3 regions of the Enterobacter chinensis genome follow, and region 3 is predicted to be linked to each of the others. Evidence: predicted binding sites of a transcription regulator. Region 3 holds the regulator's gene; each other region holds the start of a gene.
The links. Region 3 encodes PhoB, which activates phosphate uptake and scavenging genes when phosphate is short. Its sites were predicted from a motif close to CTGTCATAAAACTGNCNNAT; they were not measured.
Positions count from the first base shown of each region.

Region 1 (6,491 bases), on a different contig from region 3:
AAGGTAACGTCACGCTGGGCAATCGCGTCAAAATTGGTACCGGCTGCGTGATTAAAAACAGCATCATCGGTGACGATTGCGAAATCAGCCCATACAGCGTGGTAGAAGATGCCCGTCTGGACGCGGCTTGTACTATCGGTCCGTTTGCGCGTCTGCGCCCGGGTGCTGAGCTGCTGGAAGGTGCTCACGTGGGCAACTTCGTTGAGATGAAAAAAGCGCGTCTGGGTAAAGGTTCCAAAGCGGGCCATTTAACCTATCTGGGCGATGCGGAAATTGGCGACAACGTGAATATTGGTGCAGGGACCATTACCTGTAACTATGACGGCGCGAATAAGTTTAAAACCATTATCGGCGATGATGTGTTCGTCGGTTCCGACACGCAGCTGGTGGCGCCTGTTACCGTGGGTAACGGCGTAACGATTGCCGCCGGGACGACGGTGACACGTGACGTAGCGGATAACGAGCTGGTATTAAGCCGTGTGCCGCAGGTCAGCAAGCAGGGCTGGAAACGCCCGGTGAAGAAAAAGTAATAACAAGGCGGGTGGCGCTACGCTTACCCGCCCTACGATTGAGTAGGCCTGATAAGGCGTAACCGTCATCAGGCAAACCCGGGAGAGGAGATAAATATATATCTCCCCCCACAAGCAGTACCCATAAAAATAACCCCACTCTCTACAAGGCTCGGGGTGCCCGGAAAGGGCAAATACAGGTCAGCGACAACGCAGGCATAATGCCTAAATTCGGAATCTAAAATTATGTGTGGAATTGTTGGCGCAGTTGCGCAGCGTGATATTGCTGAAATCCTTCTCGAAGGTTTACGTCGTCTGGAATACCGTGGTTACGACTCTGCCGGTCTGGCTGTCGTCGATGCAGAAGGTCATATGACCCGTCTGCGTCGTCTCGGTAAAGTACAGATGCTGGCCCAGGCCGCGGAAGAACATCCGCTGCACGGTGGTACCGGTATTGCGCACACCCGCTGGGCGACGCACGGCGAACCGTCTGAAGGCAACGCGCACCCGCATGTGTCTGAACACATCGTGGTGGTACATAACGGCATTATCGAAAACCACGAACCGCTGCGCGAAGAACTGAAAGCGCGCGGCTACACCTTCGTCTCTGAAACTGACACCGAAGTGATTGCTCACCTGGTGCACTGGGAGCTGGAGCAGGGCGGTACACTGCGTGATGCAGTGCTGCGTACTATCCCTCAGTTGCGCGGTGCGTACGGTACGGTGATCATGGATTCCCGCGATCCGTCTACGCTGCTGGCAGCACGTTCCGGTAGCCCGATGGTTATCGGTCTGGGCATGGGTGAAAACTTTATCGCCTCTGACCAGTTGGCTCTCCTGCCGGTTACCCGTCGCTTTATCTTCCTCGAAGAGGGTGATATCGCTGAAGTGACTCGTCGCAGCGTGACCGTATTCGATACCAAAGGCGAGCAGGTGAAGCGTCAGGAGATCGAATCAAACCTGCAGTACGACGCGGGCGACAAAGGCGCTTACCGTCACTACATGCAGAAAGAGATTTACGAGCAGCCAAACGCCATCAAAAACACCCTTACCGGGCGCATCAGCCATGGTGAAGTGGACCTGAGCGAGCTGGGCGCAAACGCGAACGAACTGCTCGGCAAGGTTGAGCATATTCAGATCGTGGCCTGCGGCACCTCCTACAACTCCGGTATGGTCTCTCGCTACTGGTTTGAATCCCTGGCGGGCGTGCCGTGTGATGTGGAAATTGCGTCTGAATTCCGCTATCGCAAATCTGCGGTGCGTCGTAACAGCCTGATGATCACCCTTTCCCAGTCCGGCGAAACGGCGGATACCCTGGCAGCGCTGCGTCTGTCTAAAGAGCTGGGTTACCTGGGCTCTCTGGCCATCTGTAACGTCCCGGGTTCATCGCTGGTGCGTGAGTCCGATCTGGCGCTGATGACCAAAGCGGGCACCGAAATCGGCGTGGCCTCCACCAAAGCGTTTACCACTCAGCTTACCGTTCTGCTGATGCTGGTGGCGAAGCTGGCGCGTCTGAAAGGCGAAGATGCTTCCGTTGAGCATGACATCGTTCATGGTCTGCAGGCGCTGCCGAGCCGTATTGAGCAGATGCTGTCTCAGGACAAACGCATTGAAGCGCTGGCGGAAGATTTCTCTGACAAGCATCACGCCCTGTTCCTGGGTCGTGGCGATCAGTATCCGATTGCGCTGGAAGGCGCGCTGAAGCTGAAAGAGATTTCCTACATTCACGCTGAAGCCTATGCGGCAGGCGAGCTGAAACACGGCCCGCTGGCGCTGATTGACGCGGATATGCCGGTCATCGTTGTGGCTCCTAACAACGAACTGCTGGAAAAACTGAAATCTAATATCGAAGAAGTACGCGCCCGCGGTGGCGTCCTGTACGTCTTCGCCGACAAAGATGCCGGTTTTGTCAGCAACGACAACATGCACATCATCGAGATGCCGCATGTGGAAGAGGTGATTGCACCAATCTTCTACACCGTTCCGCTGCAGTTGCTGGCCTATCACGTTGCGCTGATCAAAGGCACCGACGTTGATCAGCCGCGTAACCTGGCGAAATCGGTTACCGTAGAATAATCCCTTCAGGCTCCGCCTTCGGGTGGAGCTTTTTTATCCCGCCCGGTTTGTTTTTAATCAATCCTTTCTCGTTTTTAATAATGACAATTTGTCATCTTCAGCTACTTTTTTCAGTGTCACATAAAGAAAATATTTCTGAAAACGTCTTGTCATAAAAGTGGCTAACACGATGAAAAATAAGCATTGTTTTGCTGTTTTTTAAGTGAAATTTTCGTTGTCATAAAACTGTCATAATTCGTACATTTATCTGTCACCTGTTTGTCCTATTTTGCTCATCGTAGCCACTAAACAACGATTTACGAAAATCTTGCAGGAGACATTATGAAAGTTATGCGTACCACTGTCGCAACTGTTGTCGCCGCGACCTTATCTCTGAGCGCGTTCTCTGTATTTGCAGAAGCAAGCCTGACTGGCGCTGGTGCAACCTTCCCTGCGCCGGTGTATGCCAAATGGGCGGATACCTACCAGAAAGAAACCGGTAACAAGGTTAACTATCAGGGTATCGGCTCCTCCGGTGGCGTTAAACAAATTACCGCGAACACTGTTGATTTCGGCGCATCAGACGCTCCGCTGTCTGATGACAAACTGGCTCAGGAAGGCCTGTTCCAGTTCCCTACCGTAATCGGTGGTGTGGTTCTGGCTATCAACCTGCCGGGCGTTAAGTCGGGTGAGCTGGTGCTGGACGGCAAAACGCTGGGTGATATCTACCTGGGCAAAATCAAAAAATGGGATGACGAAGCGATCGCTAAACTCAACCCAGGCCTGAAGCTGCCTTCTCAGAACATCGCCGTGGTTCGCCGCGCGGATGGTTCCGGTACCTCTTTCGTGTTCACCAGCTACCTGGCGAAAGTGAACGAAGAGTGGAAATCTAAAGTCGGCTCCGGCTCTACCGTTAACTGGCCAACCGGTCTGGGCGGTAAAGGTAACGACGGTATCGCTGCGTTCGTACAGCGTCTGCCAGGCTCAATTGGCTACGTAGAGTATGCGTACGCTAAGCAGAACAACCTGTCCTACACCAAACTGGTTTCAGCCGATGGCAAACCGGTTAGCCCGACCGAAGAAAACTTTGCTAACGCCGCGAAAGGCGCTGACTGGAGCAAATCGTTCGCGCAGGATCTGACTAACCAGAAGGGCGAAGGTGCATGGCCAATCACCTCTACCACCTTCATCCTGGTTCACAAAGAGCAGAAGAAACCTGAGCAGGGCGCTGAAGTGCTGAAGTTCTTCGACTGGGCGTACAAAAACGGCGGCAAACAGGCTAACGCCCTGGATTACGCCACCCTGCCGGACAACGTGGTTGAGCAGATTCGTGCTGCATGGAAAACCAACGTGAAAGACAGCAGCGGTAAAGCATTGTATTAATTTAGCATTCTGACGAAAATGGCGGGTGGCGCTTACGCTTACCCGCCCTACGGTTCCGACTGTAGGCCGGGTAAGCGTAAGCGCCACCCGGCGATTTCGTAAACGCGTTTAACAGAAGAGTAATTTATGGCTGCAACCAAGCCTGCATTTAACCCTCCGGGTAAAAAAGGTGACATGATTTTCAGCGCGCTGGTAAAACTGGCTGCGCTGATTGTGCTATTGCTGCTGGGCGGCATTATCGTGTCTCTGATTTTCTCCTCCTGGCCGAGCATCCAGAAATTCGGTTTCTCCTTCCTGTGGACCAAAGAGTGGGATGCACCGAACGATATCTACGGTGCGCTGGTGCCGATTTACGGCACGCTGATGACATCGTTCATCGCCCTGCTGATTGCGGTTCCGGTAAGCTTTGGTATTGCCCTGTTCCTGACGGAGCTGGCGCCGGGCTGGCTGCGTCGTCCGCTGGGGATCGCCATCGAGCTGCTGGCGGCTATTCCGAGTATCGTATACGGCATGTGGGGCCTGTTTATCTTTGCGCCGCTGTTCGCAACGTACTTCCAGGAGCCTGTAGGTAATGTTCTCTCCGCCATTCCGTTTGTGGGTGCCCTGTTCTCTGGCCCGGCTTTCGGTATCGGTATTCTGGCGGCAGGTGTGATCCTCGCCATCATGATTATTCCGTACATTGCGGCGGTCATGCGCGATGTCTTCGAACAAACACCGGTGATGATGAAAGAGTCGGCCTACGGCATCGGCTGCACCACCTGGGAAGTTATCTGGCGCATTGTCCTTCCGTTCACCAAAAATGGGGTGATTGGGGGCGTGATGCTGGGATTAGGTCGTGCGCTGGGTGAAACCATGGCGGTGACCTTTATTATCGGTAACACCTATCAGCTCGACAGCGCATCGCTCTACATGCCGGGTAACAGTATTACCTCTGCGCTGGCGAATGAATTTGCGGAAGCGGAATCGGGACTGCACGTCGCGGCACTGATGGAACTGGGGCTGATTCTGTTCGTTATCACCTTCATTGTTCTGGCGATTTCCAAGCTGATGATTATGCGCCTCGCTAAAAATGAGGGGGCACGCTAATGGCAACTCTCGAAATGCAAAACACCGCTGAGCTGGCGGAATCCCGCCGCAAAATGCAGGCCAGACGCCGCATGAAAAACCGCATTGCGCTGACGCTCTCTATGGCGACGATGGCGTTCGGTCTGTTCTGGCTGGTCTGGATCCTGTTCTCAACCGTCGTGCGCGGTATCGACGGTATGTCGCTGGCGTTGTTCACCGAAATGACGCCTCCGCCGAACACGGCGGGTGGTGGCCTGGCGAATGCCCTGGCGGGCAGCGGGTTGCTGATCCTGTGGGCGACGGTCGTTGGTACACCGCTGGGCATCATGGCAGGTATCTATCTGGCGGAATACGGTCGTAAATCCTGGCTGGCGGAAGTTATTCGTTTCATCAACGACATTCTGCTCTCTGCCCCGTCTATCGTAGTGGGTCTGTTTGTTTACACCGTGGTGGTGGCCCAGATGGAACACTTCTCCGGCTGGGCGGGTGTGATTGCACTTGCGCTGCTGCAGGTGCCGATTGTTATTCGTACCACCGAGAACATGCTGAAACTGGTGCCGGACAGCCTGCGTGAAGCGGCTTACGCGCTGGGTACGCCGAAATGGAAGATGATCTCTGCGATTACGCTCAAGGCGTCCATCTCCGGGATCATGACCGGTATCCTGCTGGCGGTTGCGCGTATCGCAGGTGAAACGGCGCCGCTGCTGTTTACGTCTCTCTCCAACCAGTTCTGGAGCACGGACATGATGCAGCCGATCGCCAACCTGCCGGTGACGATCTTTAAATTTGCGATGAGCCCCTTCGCGGAATGGCAGCAGCTGGCCTGGGCCGGGGTGCTGATCATTACCCTTTGCGTACTGTTGCTGAACATTCTGGCGCGCGTCATTTTCGCGAAGCAGAAACACGGTTAATTTTTTACGGCGCGGCAGTTCGCGGCGCCGAATGAGGAAATGAGTCAATGAGTATGGTTGATACTGCCCCGGGTAAGATTCAGGTTCGTGATTTGAACTTCTACTACGGCAAATTCCATGCCCTGAAGAACATCAACCTGGATATCGCGAAGAACCAGGTCACGGCATTTATCGGTCCGTCCGGCTGTGGTAAATCCACGCTGCTGCGTACCTTTAACAAAATGTATTCGCTCTATCCGGAGCAGCGTGCTGAAGGTGAAATCATCCTGGACGGCGAAAATATTCTGACCCAGGCTCAGGATATCGCCCTGCTGCGTGCCAAAGTGGGGATGGTGTTCCAGAAACCGACGCCGTTCCCGATGTCCATTTATGACAACATTGCATTTGGCGTGCGCCTGTTTGAAAAGCTCTCCCGTACTGATATGGACGAGCGCGTGCAGTGGGCTTTGACCAAGGCCGCATTATGGAACGAAACCAAAGATAAGTTACACCAGAGCGGTTACTCTCTCTCCGGTGGTCAGCAGCAGCGTCTGTGCATTGCGCGCGGTATTGCTATTCGCCCGGAAGT
Region 1 is NZ_JARDVI010000007.1:27,087-33,577, forward strand. Features, by position in the region: gene glmU (bifunctional UDP-N-acetylglucosamine diphosphorylase/glucosamine-1-phosphate N-acetyltransferase GlmU) at 1-530, shown strand, start outside; gene glmS (glutamine--fructose-6-phosphate transaminase (isomerizing)) at 756-2,585, shown strand; gene pstS (phosphate ABC transporter substrate-binding protein PstS) at 2,907-3,947, shown strand; gene pstC (phosphate ABC transporter permease PstC) at 4,074-5,033, shown strand; gene pstA (phosphate ABC transporter permease PstA) at 5,033-5,923, shown strand; gene pstB (phosphate ABC transporter ATP-binding protein PstB) at 5,971-6,491, shown strand, end outside.
Region 1: pstS (phosphate ABC transporter substrate-binding protein PstS) is a predicted target of PhoB. The motif match lies at 2,800-2,819, and genes of this name have one in related genera.

Region 2 (6,491 bases), on a different contig from region 3:
ACCTGTCTCAGCTGTTCAACACCAACGGCTTTATGCTGGAAGAGAACGTCACCGCGAAGCCGCGCTTCCACTTTATGGGGGATAAGCAAAACGACGTGGCGTCGATTGTGGTGGAGCTGGACTACCCGGTGGACATCAGCGACGTGTCCCGCGTCATGGAGAACCTGCTGCTGTCGTTTGCCGACAAGCTGCTGCGCTACAAGGGGATGCTGTGGATTGGCGGCGAGCCGAACCGCCTGCTGTTCCAGGGCGTGCAGCGCCTGTACAGCGCCGACTGGGACAGACCGTGGGGCGATGAACCGCCGCACAGCGTGATGGTGTTCATTGGCATACAGCTGCCGGAAGAGGAGATTCGGGCGGCGTTTGCAGGTCTGAAGAAATAACCGCTATGCATTTCCTCTGCCCAGTAATTTATTAACCTGAAGCGATGAGTTTTGTATCAGGAAAATGAATAAATTACAGCGATGTCCTGGTCCGGCTGTAAATCGCCGAGGCGTTTCCGTAAGGCCGGGGCGAGGCGCAGGGATGCGCCGAGAGGGCGTGGCCTGCAGGGATGCAGGCTCATGCCCGACCCGATAGCCTGAAGGAATAAGCTGAGGGAACCGCGAAGCGGCGATTTACCGCCGGGAGCCCGGGTCACCAGGGTGGTGGCGATTGAGCCACCCTGGCACGTTCACCGGTCATGTCGTTACAGAGTAGCAAGGAACATAAAGTGAACGGAATGACCACCACAGCCGTATGTTCCCCCTCACCCCAGCCCTCTCCCTCAAGGGAGAGGGAGCCGTCTGTGCAGGCATTATTTCGTGGGGATACTTATTTCACCGCCTCCGGCAGCGTCACAATCCACAGCTCGCTGTCCGACTCCGGCTTCTTCAGCGGCTTCACGCTGAGCGTGGTTTCAACCGGCTTATCATCCAGCGTCAGCGTGCCTTCCGCGTTCACCCGATAATCCTTGAGCTTCTTGCCCTCGACCGGATGTTGCATCGCCACCTTCACGCCAAAGTCGTTATCGTTCGCCACCGCAAGCCGTTTGCTGTCGATCAGCGCCAGCCCTTCGGCCTTTTCCTGCTGCCAGCCAAGGGCACGCAAATCGACGACCTGGGTTTTAGCCGCAAGGGTAATGCCGCGCTGCGCCAGGATTTTCTCATCATCAAACTCCGGGTACTCGCCCGGCTTGTCGAAGGCGGTCAGGTCGCTCGCCTTGCTGAGATCCACCTTATAGATAAGGTTGCGCATCCCGTCGTTTTTATCGCTGCCCTGCTCAATCAGCAGGATGTGCTGGTCATCGAGCGCCACAATGTCGCCGATTTTGGCGTCGCTGTTTTTGCTGTAGGCCGCGCTGTCGATTGGGTAACCGTACATCGCAGTTTTCCCGGTCGCCGGGTCAAAGCTCACCAGGCGCGTAAACAGCGCCTGTTTTTTGCTCTTACCGTCGATATCCAGCGTACTTTGTACGGCGGCGATAATACGCCCGTCCGGCATCCGGGTCAGGCCTTCAAAACCCCGGTTCGCCTGGCGCCATTTGATGATGTTTGGCAGACCGCCCGCGATAGATTTCTCCCCTTCGGCCGCCTGCGGCCCGTGGATCGCCAGGATCTTCCCTTTGCTGTCGACGTTAATCAGGAACGGGCCATACTCATCGCACAGCCAGTATCCGCCTTTGCCGTCCGGCGTAATGCCTTCCGTGTCCAGCCCGCGGTTGTCACCCTTCAACGTCTTCAACGTATCGCTGAATGCCACTTCATTGGTGGAGCCAATCACGCCGCTTTGCAGCGGCAGACCGTTAATCTCGCCTTTATCGTCATGCAGCGGGCGGGCATCCGTTGCTTCTGCTTTGCCGTTCTCGACGCGAATGGTCATCAGCAGCGGCGCGAAATCCGGCGTGACAAAAATTTTGGCTTCTTTTTTCCCGCTTTTTGGCGCGTCCGCGTTCGGACCGCGATCGGTCACGGTGGCAAAGGTCAGGGCATCGCCCTGCTTGCCCGTAAACAGCAGGCCAGAGCCAATGCCGACAGGGAGTCCATGGGGGAACGCATCGGCAAATGCGCCGCTGTAGCTCACATGCGAGCCTTCGGGAAAGCTGACGACATAGCGTTCAGCCGTGGGCTGTGCCGCCAGGCCAGAGAAAGAGAGCGCACAACCGACGAGCACAGGAATAATTTTTCTTTTCATATTGTTAGCATCCAGTAAGTGAAGCCAACAACGTAAAGAATAAACGTGTCAGAAAAATGACATGGAATGGACAACCACTTGGGCGATCGAACGTATGTTTATCGACCAAAATGTAATAATTTATTTTTTTGTATGACACATGAAACATTTTTGGAAATTATTAGAAACCCAATTAATTCATGTCAAATCACTATCCCCACCTCGTTCAGTTTATGTTTAGTCAAAAAACCAAACCGTTCCTAAACGGCAAAAAAATTATCGGTTGACGCCTCTACAACAAAACATCATCGCAACATTTCAAAGTAAAGAAATTAACAAAATCAGTATAAAAGCGCGATAGCTATCACATTTGCAGTCATAAACATCGCTTGTTAAGGTGCGCCCAGATGAATTTAATGACGAGGCATAAAACATGAAAAAACTGAATATCCTTCTTCTTTCTGCTCTGGCTGCCGTATCGGGTTCCGCACTGGCAATGGGCGGCACCGTTGAGCAGGGTAAGAACTTTACTAACCTTAATCTGGAAATGGGGAAATCCTCATCCGGTCTGTATGTCGAAAGTAACTGGCTCAAAAACACCGAAGATGGTACCCAGACCGGCGGCGTTGGCGCAGGCTACAACCTGGAAGTGGGTCCGGTGATGCTGAATGCGGGCGCGAAGGCAATCTACCTCGGCCCGAAAAAAGGCGATAACGGTGTGGCGTTCCCGATCGGTGGCGGCGTAAACGTTGCGCTGACCGACAGCATCCACGTGTATGGTGAAGGCTATGTGGCACCTGAAGGCCTGAACAACAGCGTGAAAAACTACGTTGAAGCCAACGGCGGCGTAAGCTGGACGCCAATTACGCCAGTGACCCTGAAAGTGGGTTACCGCCACGTGAGCGTTGATGGCAAAGACGGCCGTCCTGGCCACACGCTGATTGACGGCGCATATGTAGGCGGTGGAGTCACCTTCTGATGAAACACCGCATCACCGCGCTTTGCGTTCTGAGCCTCACGCTGATGCTCACCGGCTGCGTCCAGTACAAATGGGTGAAACCGGGCGTCAGCGACGTTGAAATGAATAAAAAGCTCACGGAATGCGAAGCGCAGGCACTGATCGATCTGCCCCCGGATAACGTGGTGACCGGTTCAAGCTCGGAAAAAACGGACAAATCGAAAAAGAAAAAGGACACTTCCACGAGCTACACGGTTGAAGACGCGAATGAATATCGCCGTGATACGTTAGTCGACAGCTGCATGTTCAAAAGCGGCTGGGACAAGATCGAAGTGCAATGACCCCTTAAAAAAACCTGCCGGCTGGCAGGTTTTTTATTACCTCTTACTTGCGAACAACAACCAGCTTCTGGTTCACAAACTCTTTGATCCCCAGATCCGACAGCTCGCGTCCGTAACCGGAACGCTTCACGCCGCCGAACGGCAGCTCTGGTGCGGTATCGGTGAGCCAGTTGATGTACACCATCCCGGTCTCAATCCGCGACGCCATTTTCTTCGCGCGTTCGATATCCTGGCTGAACACCGCGCCGCCCAGGCCATAGTGGGAATCGTTCGCCAGGGCGACCGCCTCGTCGTCATTTTTCACCACGTACATCTGTGCCACCGGGCCAAAGAACTCCTCGAAATATGCCGGGTTATCGCGCGAGATATTCGTCAGGATCGTCGGCTCGAAGAAGCTCCCGTCGCGCTGAACCGGCTTGCCGCCATAGTGCAGCGTCGCACCGTTTTTCACCGCCTCGTTAACCTGTCTGGTCAGCGTTTCCAGGGCATCTTTAGACGAGAGTGGTCCCAGCGTGGTGCTTTCATCCAGCGGGTCGCCAATCTTCACCTGCTTAAATGCCTCGGTGAATTTGCTCAGAAAGGCATCTGCAATTTTCTCGTGCAGGATAAAGCGCTTCGCCGCGGTACAGACCTGCCCGGCGTTGTTGAGCCGCGCATTCACGCCAGTCTTCACGGCTTTGTCCAGGTCCGCGTCATCGAGCACCACGAAGACGTCGTTCCCGCCCAGCTCAAGAGTCGATTTCTTGATGTGCTTCGCCGCCTGCGCGGCCACCACGCTGCCAGCTTTTTCGGAACCGGTCAGCGCGGCACCTTGCACGCGATCGTCGGCGATGATGTTCGCCACCTGCTCAGACGAAATAAAGAGGTTCGTCCACGCCCCTTCCGGCGCACCCGCCTCGCGCACCAGATGCGCAAAAGCCTCGGCGCAGTGCGGCACGATGCTGGCATGTTTAGCCAGCACGGGGTTACCCGCCGCCAGGTTCGGTGCCAGAACGCGCATCAGCTGGTAATACGGGAAGTTCCACGGCTCAACGGCCATCAGCACGCCGATCGGGTGATGCTCCACCCACGCATCCCCGAGTTCAGATGGGTACTTCACCGGAGCCAGGAACTGCTTCGCGTTGTCCGCATAGTAGCGGGCGATTTGCGCGCACAGCTTCACCTCGCCGCGGCTCTGTTCGATAAGCTTCCCCATCTCCTGGCTGGCGATTTTAGCCAGCTCCTCCGTGCGCTCGTCGATCAGGTCGGCAAGCTTATGCAGCACCGGCAGGCGCTGGCTGATGTCGCCTTTCGCCCACTCTGAATGGTAGAGCGCATCGGCCGCCTTCAGCGCCGCTTCAATATCCGCGTCGGTATGTGAGGGGTATTCTTTGATGAGCTGGTTAGTGGCAGGATTTACTGTCTGATAAGCCATGTCGAATCTCCTTGTTTTACCGCTTAGGGTATTAAGGGTAGTCAACATGACTGGCTGTGGGCGTAAAGTTGGGTATATCCGGAAGGTTCTTAATGAAGCGCTGCCAGAGGGTTCGCTGACGTGGTATAAAAAACCTTCAGAAGGAGCGCCCATGACCGATACCCGACACATCCGCCAGACGTTTCACCGCGCCTCAGGCCTTGAGCGGCGCAGCACGTGGCAGAGCACGCAGGCGTACAAACGTCACTGTCATCCCCAGCTCTCCATCGGCGCGATTGTGGAAGGCCAGACCTGCTGCGTCTGTCACGACAGAGAGTACATCCTTAACCCCGGGGACCTCATCGTGATCCCGTCCTGTGCGCCGCACAGCTGCAACCCCGTCGCCGGAAAGCCGCGCAGCTACCATATGCTCTATATCGACACCGAGCTTCCTCTGGCGCTACAGGTGATTCGTAATCCTACTCTATTTGCCCATTACCTGGACGTTGTCGAGACATTGTCTCCGGCGTCCGTGGAGACGCTGCTTTCCGCCCTTCCCCGCTGCGCGGATAAAGCAGAGGCGCTTCGCTCAACCAGCCAGCAGGTTCAGCAGGCGTTTCTTGCCGACCTGGCCGCACCGCCTTCGCTTGACGAACTCGCCCGGCGATTCTCGCTGCGCAAGGAGACGCTGATCCGCACCTTCAGGCAGGACACCGGCCTGACGCCGGGCAGCTTCCTCAACATCTCCCGCGTGGAGTTCGCCAAAGCGCGGCTGCGCGCCGGGGATGATATTGCCGACGTCGGCTACCAGAGCGGGTTTGCCGACCAGAGCCATTTTCATAAGACCTTCGTCAGCTATACCGCCGCCACGCCGCGCCAGTACGCCACGGGCCGATCAATATCCGACAATAAATAGATTTTGCATCACCGTAGTCTGACCTCAGATTTTTAAAGTGAGGTTGCTATGGAACTGTTATTCCCTTCCGCTTTTCTCGCCCTGGCGCTGGCGCATTTTGCTGCCCTGTTAAGCCCGGGTCCGGATTTTTTCCTGCTGGTGGGCTACGCCGCGCGCTACCGACTGCGCGGCAGCGCCGGGCTGTGTTTCGGCATCACTGCGGGCAACGGGGTGTACATCCTGCTGGTGATTATCGGCTGGAGCGCGCTGCGCCAGTTTTCGTGGCTGTTTACGCTTATCGAGCTTTGCGGCGCGCTGTACCTGCTCTGGATAGGTTCGCATCTGGTGTGCAGCCGACCTCAAGTGCTGGTGCTGAATGAAGCTCACCAGCGCTTTCCCCCGCTGCGTAAGCAGATCCTGCTGGGGCTCGGTTCGGCGCTGCTCAATCCGAAGAACGCGCTGTTCTATCTGGCGCTGATGACGGCGCTGCTGGGGCCGGACGTCACGCTGCTTCAGCAGTCGACCTGCGGCCTCTGGATGGTGCTGGTGGTGCTGGCATGGGATCTGGCGCTGGTGTCGCTGATGGGGCTACCCGCGGTTCAACAGAAGCTCAGCCGCTCGCTCTGGCTGATTGAGCGGACGGCAGGGGTGGTGCTGATGGGGTTTGGTGGGTGGGTGCTGTGGCGGTTTTTGCACATTCCCCCCGTCTCCCTCTATCCTTAACCCATGGAAAAAATAGCTGAACTCAAACGC
Region 2 is NZ_JARDVI010000005.1:283,928-290,418, forward strand. Features, by position in the region: gene yjiA (GTPase) at 1-383, shown strand, start outside; gene PYW49_RS16450 (esterase-like activity of phytase family protein) at 814-2,172, opposite strand; gene PYW49_RS16455 (YfaZ family outer membrane protein) at 2,585-3,130, shown strand; gene PYW49_RS16460 (hypothetical protein) at 3,130-3,450, shown strand; gene PYW49_RS16465 (NAD-dependent succinate-semialdehyde dehydrogenase) at 3,494-4,864, opposite strand; gene PYW49_RS16470 (AraC family transcriptional regulator) at 5,016-5,759, shown strand; gene PYW49_RS16475 (LysE family translocator) at 5,808-6,461, shown strand; gene PYW49_RS16480 (DUF445 domain-containing protein) at 6,465-6,491, shown strand, end outside.
Region 2: PYW49_RS16450 (esterase-like activity of phytase family protein) is a predicted target of PhoB. The motif match lies at 2,218-2,237, and genes of this name have one in related genera.

Region 3 (6,491 bases):
CGCCAAACACCTTCACGCTCATCAGGTTGACGGCGCAAATGATCAGCACCACGCTAAGGACCCAAATCCAGTGCGGCACCGCCGGGAACCAGACGCCCATGTAGATGCCAAACGCCGTTACGTCGGCAATCGCCACAATCAGGATTTCGAAGCAGTAGGTCCAGCCGGTGATAAACCCGGCCAGCGGGCCAAGGTTTTCCTGCGCGTAGCGGGAGAATGAGCTGGCTGACGGGTTGTGAACAGACATTTCACCGAGGGCGCGCATGATGATATACGCCGCCACGCCGCCGATGATGTAAGCCAGCAGAACGCTTGGGCCGGCCATTTTGATGGCATCTGCCGAGCCATAAAAAAGACCGGTTCCAATAGCAGAGCCCAGCGCCATAAAGCGGATGTGGCGCGTGCTGAGCCCACGTTTGAGTTTGTTAGTGCTTTCCATTTAAATCTTGCCATTCAACACGAAAAAAACAAAAAACCACGGGGCCTTAAGCCCCGTGGTTAAACAGTTTGTTGCCGTTGATTAATGGGCGTTTGATGCGACCTGACGCCCTGCAGCACGGTCCCAGATAATGGCCAGAACCAGTGCAACAACGGTAGGCATCAGCCAGGCCAGACCCTGCTCGGACAGCGGCAGACGCTGTGTCCATGCAGGCAGTATTCCTGCGAATGCTGATGCTTTAATGCCGTCAAGGATACCAAAAATCAGGCTGATAAACATGGCTGGCGCAATAATTCGTGAGGCATTGTTCCACCACGGGCGAGTGAAGCTCAGTACCACCAGCACGATACACGGCGGATAAATCGCCGTCAGCACCGGAATAGAGACCTGAATCAGGTGGCTCAAACCGAGGTTGGATACCGCCATGGAGAAGATACCGAGGATAAACACCAGCGTGCGGTAAGAGAGCGGCAGATACTGCGCAAAGAACTCTGCACAAGCGCAGGTCAGGCCCACTGCGGTCACCAGACATGCCAGGAAAATGAGCGCCGCCAACAGCATACTGCCCGCACCACCGAAGGTGTGCTGAACGTAGGCGTGCAGGATAGCCGCACCATTCGCGTTCTGATCAACCAGCATGGCGCTATCGGAGCCCAGGCGGAACAGCGCCAGATACAGCAGCGTCAGGCCCACACCGGCCATCAGGCCAGCCCAGATGGTATAGCGGGTCAGCAGGCGCGCTTCAGTCACACCGCGGGAACGCGCGGCGTTAACGATAACGATACCAAACACCATGGCGCCCAGCGTATCCATCGTCAGATAGCCGTTCACAAAGCCGTTAGAGAACGCGGCGTTTTTATAGGCGTCCATCGCGTCGCTGATCGGGCCTGCAGGCCAGACAATGGCCGCTACCGCCAGAACAATCAGCGCCACAATTTTCAGCGGAGCCAGGAAGTTGCCCACGGTATCCAGCAGTTTGCCCGGATAGAGGGAAACCAGAATCACAATCGCGAAGTAAATCAGGCTGTAGATAAACAGCGGCATTGCGCCGTCACCGGTCAGGGGAGCAATACCCACTTCGAAGGAAACGGTCGCCGTACGCGGGGTCGCAAACAGCGGGCCAACGGCCAGATAGCAGACGGTTGCCAGCAGAACGCCAGCCACTTTGCCAATCGGGGTGCTGAGGCTATCCACGCCGCCGCCGACTTTCGCCAACGCGACGACGGTCAGTACCGGTAGACCCACGGCAGTAATCAGGAAACCAAACGCGGCGGTCCAGACGTGTTCACCTGCCTGTAAGCCAACCATTGGAGGGAAAATGATGTTGCCTGCGCCAACGAACAGCGCAAATGTCATAAAGCCCAGCGCGATGATGTCACGCGATTTTAAGTGATGGGTCATAAAACCTTACTGCCTGTGGATGTGGTGTTGAAAACATTGAGATTTCCGATTCCCCTGACGGGACGATACAGCCGAAAATTTGCTCAATTTCAGCGGGAAATGCTCCCGTCCTGGCGTGGAGAAGAATAGTTTTTCGATTTACCACGCAAATACAGTCGGTCTGACAGTATCTGGGGCGCAATTTAAACGCTTATAACGTTTAAAGGCAAGGTGGGATCGTAAAACCAGAACAATATGCCAGCATGAAAATACACGCCAGCACAATACGCTATTTATAAGAAAAACCCATGGCTAATCATGCGAACAAAAAACAGTCAGCCGTATAAAATTCATCCGCGTTTCGCTTGACTGCAAAGCAAACGGGCCAGCAGACGCTGACCCGTGGAAAGGTAAAATGACACACCTGCTGTCAGGCGATCTTTTTGGCAATTAATCGTTCCGGGATCACGAAGCTGAAGCGGGTTCCTTTACCCAGCGTACTCTGGATATCGAGACGGCTTTCATGGTGATTCACCGCGTGTTTAACAATCGCCAGCCCCAGGCCGCTTCCTCCTGTCTGTCGCGATCGTGCTTTATCCACACGGTAGAAACGCTCGGTGAGGCGCGGAATATGCTCCGGGGCGATCCCCGGCCCGTTGTCCTCCACGCTAAACTCGGCTCCCGTTGGGGTATGGTGCCAGCGCACCACGATGTCCGTCCCTTCCGGCGTATGGTTCACCGCGTTATACACCAGGTTGGAGATGGCGCTGCGCAGTTCATCTTCACTACCCAGCACCTTCAGCGTGCTGTCGACCTCAAAGGTCAGGTGATGCTTTTTGTGGCTTAACGTCTGCGCTTCACGCTCCACCACCCGCAGCATCATCGGCACATCGATGGTGTCATTCAGCGCAAGCGTTGGTGCCGCTTCAATCTTCGAGAGCGTCAGCAGCTGCTTCACCAGCCCTTCCATCCGGTGCGTTTGCTCGCGCATGGTGTGCAGCGCTTTTTCACGCGGCGCACCTTCAAGCGTTTGCTCCTGCATCATCTCCAGGTAACCCTGAAGCACGGTCAACGGCGTACGTAATTCGTGGCTGACGTTCGCGAAGAAGTTGCGACGCGCCCCTTCCAGCTGGTGCATCTGGGTGACATCGCGCGCCACCATCAGCCACTGCTTATCGCTGTAGGGCATCACGCGGATTTCCAGATGGCGACCATTGTTGATCTTCAGATTGTGCGGACGGGTAAAATCACGCTTTTTCAGATACAGCGTGAACTCGGGATAACGCAGAAGGTTGAGGATATTCTGGCCATTATCGTCCGGCCAGCGCAGGCCCAGCAGCTGTTGCGCAAGGCCGTTACACCAGAAGATGGTCCCTTCTTCGGTGGTGAGAATGACGGCATCCGGCAGCGATTCCGCGCCGCTGCGAAAACGCTTAATCAGGCTTCCCAGCTCACGGCGGCGCTTTTTATTACGCATCTGCATCTGATGCAGACCGTACAGCAGCGGCTCCCAGCTGCCGCTTCCCGGCGGCGGCGTCATGCTTCGGTCAACCCACAGCCACCAGGAGAGGCGCAGCAGGTTCCAGAAATGCCAGATCAGCAGCCCGGTGACCGACGCCAGCAGAAACCACGGCAGGTATCCAAGAAAGGCCCCCAGAATGAAGGCCGGAATACAACATAAGATCAGTTCAAAGACGAGCCTTTTCCATGACAGACGTTCCAGCACGCGTCACACTCCTGTCATTATTCAGAAACGGGTAGAAAAACGATAACCCGTGCCGCGGACCGTCTGCACCATGCGATCGTGGCCGCTCAGTTCCAGCGCTTTTCGCAGGCGGCGGATATGGACGTCAACCGTCCGGTCTTCGACATACACGTTAGTTCCCCAGACGTTATTCAGCAACTGCTCGCGGCTGTAAACGCGCTCCGGGTGGGTCATAAAGAAGTGCAGGAGTTTAAATTCGGTAGGCCCCATGTCGAGGGGATTTTCACCGGTCATCACGCGGTGTGAGGTGGGGTCAAGGCTGAGTCCCTGCATCTCTATCACCTCTTCCACCGCCATCGGCGAAATACGGCGCATCACGGCTTTAATGCGGGCCACCAGCTCTTTCGGTGAAAAAGGTTTGGTAATGTAATCATCCGCGCCGGTCTCCAGACCGCGGACGCGATCCTCTTCCTCTCCGCGCGCCGTGAGCATCACCACCGGTATGTCGCGGGTCAGCGCTTCACGCTTCAGGTGTTTGATAAACTGCAGTCCGGAACCGCCAGGCAACATCCAGTCCAGCAGAATCAGATCGGGCCAGGGTTCATTTAGCTGGTTCACTGCGCTGTCATAATCTTCCGCTTCAACCGGCTGGAAGCCATTTTGCTCGAGCACGAAGCACACCATTTCACGAATTGGAGCTTCATCTTCTACGACCAGAATACGTCTCGCCATACTTTGCCCTGTCTTATCTTATTTAAGTTACAAGTTTGTAATTCGGCGCCATTATGCGTCAGATTTATGACAGATTTATGAAAAACAGTACCACGTTCGCGGGCAAACTGTTGTTTTATTACAGCGGTTATTTTCCCGTCGCTGAAGGTTTATAATCCTGCTTTCTCTTTTTTGCCACGGATCAGCTATGCGCATACTTCACACCTCGGACTGGCATCTGGGTCAAAATTTTTACAGCAAAAGCCGTGCGGCTGAACATGAAGCGTTCCTGAGCTGGCTGCTGGAAACGGCCCAGACGCACGAGGTGGACGCGATTATTGTGGCGGGTGACATTTTTGATACCGGCTCTCCCCCCAGCTATGCGCGTGAACTGTATAACCGCTTCGTGGTGAATTTGCAGCAAACCGGCTGCCATCTGGTGATTGTCGCCGGCAACCATGATTCCGTCGCGACGCTCAATGAATCCCGCGACATCCTGGCATTTCTCAATACCACCGTGGTCGCCAGCGCCGGGCACGCCCCGCAGATCCTGAAAAAACGCGACGGTACGCCGGGGGCCGTGCTGTGTCCCATACCGTTTTTACGTCCGCGGGACATCGTGCAAAGCCAGGCGGGGCTGTCGGGTGCAGAAAAGCAGCAACATCTGTTACAGGCCATCACCGACTATTATCACCAGCAGTACGCCGAAGCTTGTGCTCTGCGCGGCGACCAGCCGATTCCGGTGATTGCGACCGGGCACCTCACCACCGTCGGAGCCAGTAAAAGTGACGCCGTCCGCGACATCTATATCGGCACGCTGGACGCCTTTCCGGCGCAAAACTTCCCGCCTGCAGACTATATTGCACTCGGGCATATCCACCGCGCGCAGGTTATCGGCGGCTGTGAGCACATCCGCTACTGCGGATCGCCGCTTTCGCTCAGCTTCGATGAAACGGGCAAAGCCAAATCCGTGCATCTGGTGAGCTTCACCGAGGGCAAACTCAGCGCCGTGGAGACGCTGGAGGTGCCGGTCACCCAGCCGTTGGCGGTGCTAAAAGGCGATCTCGACGCCATTACCGCCCAGCTTGAGCAGTGGCGCGGCGCGGCGCTTAATCCTCCCGTCTGGCTGGATATCGAAATTACCACCGATGAATACCTGCATGATATGCAGCGAAAAATCCAGGCGCTGACCGAAGACTTGCCGGTTGAAGTGTTACTGGTACGCCGCAGCCGCGAGCAGCGCGAGAAAATTCTGCTCAGCGCCCAGCGCGAAACCCTCAGCGAGCTGAGGGTAGAAGAAGTGTTTGAACGCAGGCTCTCGCAGGAGGAGATAGACGACGCGAAGCGCATAAGGCTTAGCGAGCTGTTCACTCATACCCTGCATGCGCTCAATGATGAGGATGAAAACGCATGAAAATTTTGAGCCTGCGCCTGAAAAATCTTAACTCCCTCAAGGGCGAGTGGAAAATTGACTTTACCGCTGAGCCCTTTGCCAGCAACGGGCTGTTTGCCATTACCGGCGCGACGGGAGCAGGCAAAACCACCCTGCTCGACGCCATCTGTCTGGCGCTTTATCACGAAACCCCACGCCTGCAGAAGGTTTCTCAGGCGCAAAACGACCTGATGACGCGCGACACCGCTGAGTGTCTGGCCGAAGTGGAGTTTGAAGTGAAAGGAACTGCCTATCGCGCCTTCTGGAGCCAGAACCGCGCGCGTAATCAGCCTGACGGGAACCTGCAGGCACCGCGCGTGGAGCTGGCGCGCTGCGAAGATGGCAAAATTCTGGCCGATAAAGTGACGGATAAACTGGAGCAAACCGCCGCGCTCACCGGGCTGGACTATGGCCGTTTTACCCGCTCCATGCTGCTCTCTCAGGGACAATTTGCCGCCTTCCTCAATGCCAAACCGAGCGATCGTGCAGAACTGCTGGAAGAGCTGACCGGCACCGAGATCTACGGCCAGATTTCCGCCATGGTATTTGAGAAACACAAGGCCGCCCGCAGCGTGCTTGAAAAGTGCGAGGCGCAGGCTGCGGGCGTCGTGCTGTTGAGCGAAGAGCAACAGCAGCAGTTACAGCAAAGTTTGCAGGCACTTACTGACGAAGAGAAAACCCTGCTGGAACAGCAGCAAAGCCAACAGAAAGATTTTCAGTGGCTTACGCGCCATGATGAGCTTGTGCGCGAGCAACAGCGCGTCACCACGATGCAACAGCAGGCGCAACAGGCGCTGACGGACGCAGCACCTGAACTGGCAAAA
Region 3 is NZ_JARDVI010000002.1:776,798-783,288, forward strand. Features, by position in the region: gene proY (proline-specific permease ProY) at 1-439, opposite strand, end outside; gene brnQ (branched-chain amino acid transporter carrier protein BrnQ) at 521-1,840, opposite strand; gene phoR (phosphate regulon sensor histidine kinase PhoR) at 2,250-3,545, opposite strand; gene phoB (phosphate response regulator transcription factor PhoB) at 3,567-4,256, opposite strand; gene sbcD (exonuclease subunit SbcD) at 4,444-5,649, shown strand; gene sbcC (exonuclease subunit SbcC) at 5,646-6,491, shown strand, end outside.